Regions from separate parts of the Bradyrhizobium sp. 930_D9_N1_4 genome, predicted to be linked through region 1. Evidence: predicted binding sites of a transcription regulator. Region 1 holds the regulator's gene; the other holds the start of a gene.
The links. The regulator LexA, encoded in region 1, represses DNA repair genes until DNA is damaged. The targets are predictions, from matches to a motif close to TGTTCNNNNTGTGTTCNG.

Region 1 (4,512 bases):
GACCTGCTACAGGTACCAGACCAGCATGGCGTCGAGCCCTGTGCTCCCGATCACCGGCAGGGCCACCATCCGGCTCAAGCCGGCCGCGCGGGCCTCGGAGCCTGCGATCGAGCCGTCATGCGCGAGGTCCTCGTTGAGCGCGGGCATGCCGGTGACCCAGGCCCCGCCGATGCTGCCTTCGCCTTTGGCAATCGATTTCGTTTCGTAGAGCGCGGCGAGGTCGGTCTGCGCGCTGCAATCGCCGGCGCGAAAGATCAATGCCGAACGAGCCTCGTTCGGGACCCAGATCTCGAAGCGTCGTGCGATCGGGGTTGCCTGCGCCGACAGGAAGGTTAGCACCCAAGTGTGGTCATTGCCGGTCCGGTAGGGGACGCCGACGCCGAGATTGATGCCGATCTTGGCGGCGTCCTCCCAGCGCAGAAAGCTCTTGGCGTCGTGCAGGTCCCTGATGATCAGCGGCAGGCCGGCTTTCCAGGTGCGGCCGGGCAGGCCGAAGCCGCGCGGAAATTTGGTGTGGCGGGAGTTGAATTCGAACATCTCCGCCGCGCCGTAATAGCCGTCGACGAGTCCCATCTCGTGGGAGATTTCGGCGTCGTTGTGCCAGAGCTCGATCGCGCCGACATGGGCCTCGTCGTCGCCGCAGAACAGCACCATGACGGCCTGCAGGAATTCGCCGGCAAACAGCGGCACGGCCACGCCGCAGGTGAGGCCAGCCGCGAGCGCCTGATCGGTTCGCTTGAAATAGGAGTTGGCGAATTTGGTGAGGATCACGGGGTGGCCGCTTGCCCAGGCCTTGCCGGGAAGGCCCTCGTCATATCCGAAGCGCAGAGTCTCGCTCATGGTCTTGAAGGCGGAGAGGCCCTCGTCGCCGTAGAGGCCGCCACCGAATTCCAGCCGCATGCGCGTCCGGTCGGGCACCCAGAGTTCAACGACGCGAATGAAGGTTTTCATCGAACGTGTCCGCCGCCTCAAGCCCGACCAGCATCGGCTATTTGCTTGCGAAACGGACGTTCAAAATTCAGGCAGGACAGCGCAAACTTCGTGCGGCGGGAGCTGTGTCGGCGTGGCCCGCCCCATGGGGTTTCGCGGGACACAAGTGCCACCATCTCGCCGGCCTCGGCCGGCGATGGCGATTTCAATCCTCACCCCGACCTCTCGGCCGGAGATGCTGTCTCAGCCGATCGGCAGGCGCGGGGTCGTTGGCCGGCCGTCGGAGATGATCTGCGGTTTGTGCTCGCGCTCACCGGTCGGCAGGGTCACCGGCAGTTGCAGCACGGTCGCGCGCTGGCCCTCGACGAGCTGCGTCACCAGCACATATTTGCCGTCGGGAAATTCGATTGCGTCATGATGGCGGTCGGGGATGTGCGGATCGATCTTGCCGAACTTGCCGACACGCGAGTTGATCGTGCGTGTCCAGATCCAGCGATTGTCGTAGCGGACGTTGTCGGCGAAGGCGAGCTCCGTTCCCGGCAGCAGGCAGACGGCGATCGTCGGATCGGCTGCGGAGGCAAAGCCGCGCGTCGAGGTGCCGCGGAAGTTCGTCGAGACGATGGTCTCGCCGACCTCTGCGGGACGCGATGCGATGGCGTGCAGGCTGTAGTCACACATCGGGGGTGCTCCTCATTCCGGGATAGCGACCCGCGTCTCCTCTCGAGGCGCAGGCCTCCATCAGAGTGGAAGCATCGAAGCGTCTGCCCGGTTGTAGGCAAATCTGCGGCTCGCCGCCGCAGCCGCGATCACATTATCGAGGTCACTGGGAACAAGGCCCGCTCACACGCATGCGAGAGTCGCGTCTCAGCGCCCCGCAGGTGCCGACCAGCCCGAATATGGCCAGCCCGGCTGCGATGGCTGCGCGGCGGCATCGTGGGCGTTGCGAACCTGTGTGCGCATCGCCGTCTCCTTGCGGACATGGTGCCGCGATGGCGTGGCGACGGCTTGCGACGCTGATGCTGCGACCAGCGCCGCCGCGACTGTCCTGAAGATGATCTTGCGCATGATTTCTCCTCGAGACCTTAAAGCCTGCGAAGCGATGCTGCTTCGCGCGGGCGTGCCGAGGATCTAGCGCTGGAGGAGAGGCCGGATAATCTGCGCGAAACTAGAAAGACTATCCAGCGGGAGCGGACAATCGTCCGCTCCAATTGTTGATCGCGATCGTGGATCGCGTGAGCGCGGGTGGGCCAAGCGCTTTCGAGATCAGTACTTGCGATACAGCCCGATCAGCTTGCCCTGTATCTTGACCCGGTTGGGCGGCAGGATGCGCACCTCATAGGCCGCGTTGGCGGGCTCGAGCGCGATGGAGGCGCCGCGGCGGCGGAAGCGCTTCAGGGTCGCTTCCTCGTCGTCGATCAGCGCCACCACGATGTCGCCGGTATCGGCGCTCTCGTTGCGCTGGATCAGCGCCATGTCGCCGTCGAGGATGCCGGCTTCCACCATGGAATCGCCGCGCACTTCGAGCGCGTAATGCTCGCCCGAGCCGAGCATGTCGGGCGGGACGCTGATGGTGTGGCTGCGGGTCTGCAACGCCTCGATCGGCGTACCTGCCGCGATCCGGCCCATCACGGGCACCGCGACGGGGCGCTCGCCCTCGTCGGCGGACGGGCTGGAGGTCGTGCGCACCTTGCCGAGATTGCCCTCGATGACGCTCGGCGTGAAGCCGCGGCGGTTGCCGGCAGCGGCCTGAAGCTCGGGCAGCTTGATCACCTCGATGGCGCGGGCACGGTTGGGCAGGCGACGGATGAAGCCGCGCTCCTCGAGTGCGGTGATCAGGCGATGGATGCCCGACTTGGAGCGCAGGTCGAGCGCGTCCTTCATCTCGTCGAAGGAGGGCGGCACGCCGCTTTCCTTCAGCCGCTCGCTGATGAACCGCAGGAGCTCGTATTGTTTGCGCGTTAACATCTCGACCAAAATCCCCCGGTTGATGTCGTTCGATTCCGAGACGCTGAATTCAGCGATAAGCCGCTACATGCTCGAAACAAATCATGAACGGACACTATATGTTCGATACATGTTCCGCAACTGCTTAATTTACCGTGAACGCGACAAAGTTCGCGGAACGCATGCGAACGACGCGATCAGACGGGCAGTCGCAACACCTCGCAAGGCGAGCCTTGCTCGGCCTTCGGCGCGAACGGTGCGCGCACGAGAAGTGCCTGTGCCGCAGCGAGATTCGCAAGCAGCGAAGAATCCTGGTGATTGACCGGAAGGGCGATCAGCGCACCGTCGTCGCGCCACGCGAGGCGCGCGCGCAGGTAATCCTCGCGCTGGTCATTGGCGCCGACATCGCCGCCGAGCACGGCGCGTTCGCGGCGATGATGAATCGTCGAACGGCCCGCGAGCGCGCGAATCAGCGGAACCATGAACAGGAAGCCGCAAACGTAGGATGATACGGGATTGCCGGGGAGGCCGATCACGCGCATCGGACCGAGTTGCCCATTCATCATCGGCTTGCCCGGCCGCATCGCGATCTTCCAGAACGCCATGGAGATACCTTCGTCCCTGAGCGCCTGCTGCACCAGATCATGGTCGCCGACCGAGGCGCCGCCGGTCGTGATCAGGATGTCGGCGCCGCTCTCCCGCGCGCGGCGGATGCCCGCGCTGGTGGCTTCCAGGGTGTCGGCGGCAATTCCGAGATCGACGGTGTCCGCGCCCTCGCTGCGGGCGAGCGCGTGCAGTGCGTAGCCGTTGGAATAGACGATCTGGCCATGGCCGGGCGTGGTGCCCGGCATCACCAATTCATCGCCGGTGGCGAGGATCGCGACCTTCGGACGGCGGCAGACGGGCAACAGCGGGTAATTCATGCCGGCAGCGAGGGCGAGGTCTCGCTCGGTCAACCGGATTCCCTTGCGCAGGAGCACATCGCCCTCGCGAAAATCGACGCCGGCTGGGCGGATGTGCCGCCCCGTCAGCGCCGCTTCCTTGATCGTGATGCGCTTGCCGTCGGCGACCGTGTCCTCCTGGATCACGACCGCATCAGCGCCATCGGGGACGACGCCGCCGGTGAAGATCCGCACGGCTTCGCCGGCGCCGACCGATCCCGCGAACGGCCGGCCTGCCGCGACCTCGCCGATCACGGTGAGCGTGGCATCGACTTTCGCCGCGTCGACGGTGCGCACCGCATAGCCGTCCATCGCCGACATCGCCTGCGGCGGCTGCGTGCGTCGTGCAGCAACGTCGCGTGCGAGCACGCGGTGAAAGGCCTGGTCGAGAGCGACCGTCTCTTCCGGCAGCGGCTGCACGCCGGCAAGCACCGCGGCGAGCGCGTCGGAAACCGGCATCAGGGCCACGGTGAACTCCCGCAACAAATCGAAGGATTCGGTTGGCAAGGTTCTAGCCGAGCGGAGGGGCTGAAGCAAAACGGGCTTCTCAATGGAGTGGGAAGCCACACTTCCTTTCGGCGCCGGCTCGGCTTATCTTCCTGTCCATGACGAAACTGCTCGAAAAGGCGCTCCAGGCCGTGCGGCAGCTCCCTGCGGATAGCCAGGACGAGGTTGCGCGCGCGATGCTGGCTTTGAC
Region 2 (4,512 bases), 2.3 Mb from region 1:
GGATGGATTCGGACGAAAATTCGCCGTTCGACCAGTTCTCGCGGCAGTTCGGCTTCCGTGGTCCGGGTGGCACGAATGGCATGCCGCGCCAGCGCCACCAGACGATCACGGGCGAGGGTTCCGGGTTCTTCATTTCGGCTGACGGCTTTGCCGTGACCAACAACCACGTCGTCGATCACGCCGAGTCGGTGCAGGTGACGATGGATGACGGCTCTGTCTACACGGCGAAGGTGGTCGGCACCGATCCGAAGACCGATCTCGCGTTGATCAAGGTCGACGGCAAGAAGGACTTTCCCTTCGTCAAATTCGCAGACCAGAAGCCGCGGATCGGCGACTGGGTGGTCGCGGTCGGAAACCCCTTCGGCCTCGGCGGTACTGTGACGGCGGGCATCGTCTCGGCCAGCGGCCGCGATATCGGCAACGGCCCCTATGACGATTTCATCCAGATCGATGCGCCGATCAACAAGGGCAATTCCGGAGGTCCTGCCTTCGACATGAACGGCAATGTGATCGGCGTGAACACCGCGATCTATTCGCCGTCCGGCGGCTCGGTCGGCATCGGCTTCGACATTCCGGCCACGACCGCCAAGCTCGTCGTCGCGCAGTTGAAGGACAAGGGCGCGGTCACCCGCGGCTGGCTCGGCGTGCAGGTGCAGCCGGTCACCGCCGAGATCGCCGACAGCCTCGGCCTCAAGGAAGCGCGCGGCGCGATCGTCGACAATCCGCAGGACGGCAGCCCGGCGGCGAAGGCCGGCATCGAGGCCGGCGACGTCATCACCGCCGTCAACGGCACCGCGGTCAAGGACTCCCGCGATCTCGCCCGCACCATCGCCACGCTGGCGCCGGGCAGCTCCGTGAAGCTCGACGTCTTCCACAAGGGCGACAGCAAGACGGTGACGCTGGCGCTCGGCGAACTGCCGAACGAGCGGCAGGCCAAGGCCGATGATGGCAAGATGCAGCCGAACGCAGGCACGCCGCGGCTTGGTCTCGCTTTGGCACCGGCCGGCGACGTCCAGGGTGCCGGCGAGAAGGGCGTCGTCGTCACCGAAGTCGATCCGCAGGGACCGGCAGCGCAGCGCGGCATCCAGACCGGCGACATCATCCTCAATGTTGGCGGCAAGCCCGTCGCCAATGTCGGCGAGGTCCGTTCCGAGCTGGCGCAGGCCAAATCGTCGGGCAAGAACAGCGTGCTGTTGCAGGTGAAGAATGCGGAAGCGACCCGGTTCGTCGCCGTGCCGCTCGCCTAACTCTTGAGCTTTCGACGGCAATTCAAAAGGCGGCCTGCGGGCCGCCTTTTTTTGTGCTCACCGGGAGATACCCACAGGCCTGCCGATAACATTCTCGTTAACGGCAGCATTGGTGACGGGCTCGTCCGAAAAAGCCGTGTTCGCTCGTCACACTTTGGAATCGCGGATGAGCTTTGGCGGCAATGAAGCCGCCAAGACGAATCGCAAGCGTGGAACTTCGAACCCCCGGCCGTCTTGTGGAGCCGGTCGTTCGCATTTGATCGGTGCCGACATGGATCGATTGAAGCTCTCGCTGACATGTGCGCTGCTGGCGGCGCCAATCGTGCTGACGACTGGAAGCGCCCTGGGGCGTGACGACGGTCGCTACGCCAACTCACCCTTGAAGCCCTGGTTCGACAGTTTGCGCAGCCATCTCGGACCGTGCTGCTCGGATGCCGATGGCTTTGCCGTCTCGGATCCGGATTGGGAATCGCACGATGGGCACTACCGCGTGCGGGTGGACGGGCAGTGGGTCGACGTGCCTGACGAGGCCGTCATCACCGAGCCGAACCGGGCGGGCCACACCATGGTGTGGCCGGTGAAGACCGCGTTCGGGATTTCCATCCGCTGCTTCATGCCGGGCAGCATGATCTGACGTCGCGTCAGCGCTTGCCGGATTTGCGCTTCGAACTCTTCTTCGTCTTCTTCGTGGCGGTCTTTTTCTTGACCGCCGTTTTCTTGGCCGTCTTCCGTTTCGACGCCGTCTTCTTTTTCTTCGGGACCTTCTTGCCCTTCGCGCGCGCCTCCGACAGGCCGATCGCGATCGCCTGCTTGCGGCTCTTCACGCGTCCGCCGCGACCGCCCGGCCCGCTCTTCGCGGTACCCTTCTTGTAGCGGCGCATCTCGCGTTCGACATCACTGCCGGCGCTGCGCGAATAGCGGCGCTTCTTTGCCTTGCGTGCCATCAACTCTCTCCCTTGGCCCGGGGAAAGAACCGTAGTGCTGACCCAACGTTCCAAGCGCGCCGGCTGCGCGCCTAGAAGGAGTTCGCGAGCTCGATCTCGGTTTCAAGCACCTGGATGCGGCGCGCGGCTTCGCTGAATGACAGGGCGCGGTCGTATTGCGCGGGCTGATAGGCTTCCTCGCTCAGTCGCTTCAACTTCAGGCCTTGCGCCCGCGTCATCTGCTCGCTGAGGAAAATCTTGGCGTCGGAAAATGCCTTGGCTTCGAAAAAAGCCTTGGCGTCGTATTTACCTTGAACCTGCATTGGAGCTCTCCGTTCTGAAATCGTGACTTGACTATATGTTCTTATTTTGTTCTAACAAGCCATGGACAACAGAATTAATGAAATTCGACGTAAAATCAGCGCCTTGAGGCTGGAAATGGCCGATATGGAGGCGTCCGTCCGCGACCTCGTCGATCGCGACCGCGACTGCACGGAAAAGGCCCGGGCGCAGATGGATCTGCGCCGGAAAATCAACCTGCTGATCGGCGAATGGAAGGCGGCCGGTGGCGGCGATGTTCTGCCCAACGTCCGTGACCGCGTGCGTTTGCGCGCGACGAAAACCGTCAGCATTCCGCTGCGCGTGATCGCGCGCCGCTGAGAGCTTTGGGAGCGTGCGGTGGAGGAAGACCCGGACACGTACCGGATTCTAAAGCTGCGCGCCGAGATTCTCGAACTCGGCTCTGCGATCCGACAGCTTCAGCGCGCGGGCCTTGACCATGCCGCAGCCCAGCTTCTGATCGCACGCAAGCGCGCACAGCTTGAGCATCTCGTGAAAGCGGATGCTGCTCGACAAGCGCTTTGACATCCAACGAGCTTGCGCACCAACGCAAGATAGCCCCGCGTCGTCGCGGGGCCATCAATCGCTGTCTCGGCCGAGCTCACTTGTGAGCTTACTTGGAATTGCTTGTGCCGCTCTTGTTGTTGGTCATGGTGCCGCCCTGATCGGAGCCGGGACCGGAACCACCCTGGCCGGAGGGATCGGCACCCTTCGATTTCGTGTTCGCGCCTGTCGTCTGCGAGGACGAGGACGAGGTCGAGGATTCGTGCTTCGCCTTGTGCGACTTGGCTTGTGCGGCGAACGGGGCAGCGGCGAGGCCGGTTGCCAGCATCACGGCGAGAGCGAGTTTGGTGGTTGTCATGCGCGGGAACTCCCTGAGTTAAATTGACGCAGGCAGCCAACCGCCGTTCGTCGCAGGAGTTCCGGCGTAAAGCGCTCCAGACACTTCACGTGCGCTTCAAGATTCCTTGTTCTCGGCGATGATGAACACGACGCCCGTGAGGGTCGCGCCGATCGCGAAGGTCGTCACCAGGGTGACGACGAAAACGATCGCGGCTGAATCGCCGCCGTGATTCAGCAAATTTGCGACGGCCGGATTGAACAGGATGAGCGCCAGACTGAAAGAAAGGCCGAGAGCTGCACCCATCATTGTGTGCGTCATCAGCCTGATGATTCCGGTCGGGGAAATGAGGCCCGGCGACTTTTTTGCGCGCATGGAACCACCTCACGATGTGCATGCAAACGCGGACATCGGTTGCGGGTTCCATCGTGATGAAGGATTTGTCATCCGCCGCTTCATCCGACGTTCATGCCGGCCTTGCGACGATGAACGCCGACAACACGGGAACATTCGATATGGGTAAGGTCGTCTATCTCTATCGCTCGCTGGCGTATCGTAACGCGGCCGCGGACATGCTGCGCAAGGCGCGCAAGCTGCCGCGCGGTGCCGAGCGCAGTGCAGCCCGCCGCTATGCGCGGGCGTTGCGCGATCTCTCGCAGACTGAAGCCTGGCTGGAAGGACGCGTCGCGGACGAATTGCCGCCGATGCCGCGATTGCGGGTCGTCGGCGCGCGCTAGCCCGAGGCTCGCTGAAGGGCTTCGGAAGGAGCCGCGTCGAACGTGCCCGCAGCCGCCGGTGCCGTGGTCTTCCGCGTCAGCGGCACTTCCAGGCGGCACAGCAGGCCCTCGGAGCGCCAGTCGAAATCCGCCTGTCCGCCGAGTTGCGATTCCACACTGGCAAGCAGGCTCCGCGTGCCGAAGCCGCGGGATTTCGGTGTCCTCACCAGCGGACCGCCGGTTTCGTCCCAGGTCAATGTGAGGTGATCGTCCTCGACCTGCCAGTCGATCGCGAGCCGTCCCGCGCGCGTCGAGAGCGCACCATACTTCGCCGAATTGGTGAAGAGCTCGTGCAGCGCCAGCGCCAGCGTCTGGGCGGTGGCCGGCATCAACTGCACCTCCGGTCCCGTCAGCTTGATCTGGCCGCCGAGCGAGTAGGGCGCTAG

Region 2: a site for LexA is predicted at 2,530-2,547, ahead of AB7532_RS08770 (DUF3072 domain-containing protein). Genes of this name have one in related genera too.

What each region holds. Positions count from the first base shown of each region.
Region 1 covers NZ_CP197236.1:4,206,421-4,210,932, reverse strand. The annotation lists gene AB7532_RS19815 (GAF domain-containing protein) at 7-951, opposite strand; gene AB7532_RS19810 (hypothetical protein) at 1,174-1,608, opposite strand; gene AB7532_RS19805 (hypothetical protein) at 1,795-1,995, opposite strand; gene lexA (transcriptional repressor LexA) at 2,194-2,895, opposite strand; gene AB7532_RS19795 (molybdopterin molybdotransferase MoeA) at 3,072-4,283, opposite strand; gene AB7532_RS19790 (hypothetical protein) at 4,421-4,512, shown strand, end outside.
Region 2 covers NZ_CP197236.1:1,887,723-1,892,234, forward strand. The annotation lists gene AB7532_RS08755 (Do family serine endopeptidase) at 1-1,247, shown strand, start outside; gene AB7532_RS08760 (hypothetical protein) at 1,519-1,881, shown strand; gene AB7532_RS08765 (DUF6496 domain-containing protein) at 1,889-2,191, opposite strand; gene AB7532_RS08770 (DUF3072 domain-containing protein) at 2,263-2,493, opposite strand; gene AB7532_RS08775 (hypothetical protein) at 2,609-2,830, shown strand; gene AB7532_RS08780 (hypothetical protein) at 2,849-3,034, shown strand; gene AB7532_RS08785 (hypothetical protein) at 3,123-3,371, opposite strand; gene AB7532_RS08790 (hypothetical protein) at 3,468-3,725, opposite strand; gene AB7532_RS08795 (hypothetical protein) at 3,782-4,087, shown strand; gene AB7532_RS08800 (sensor histidine kinase) at 4,084-4,512, opposite strand, start outside.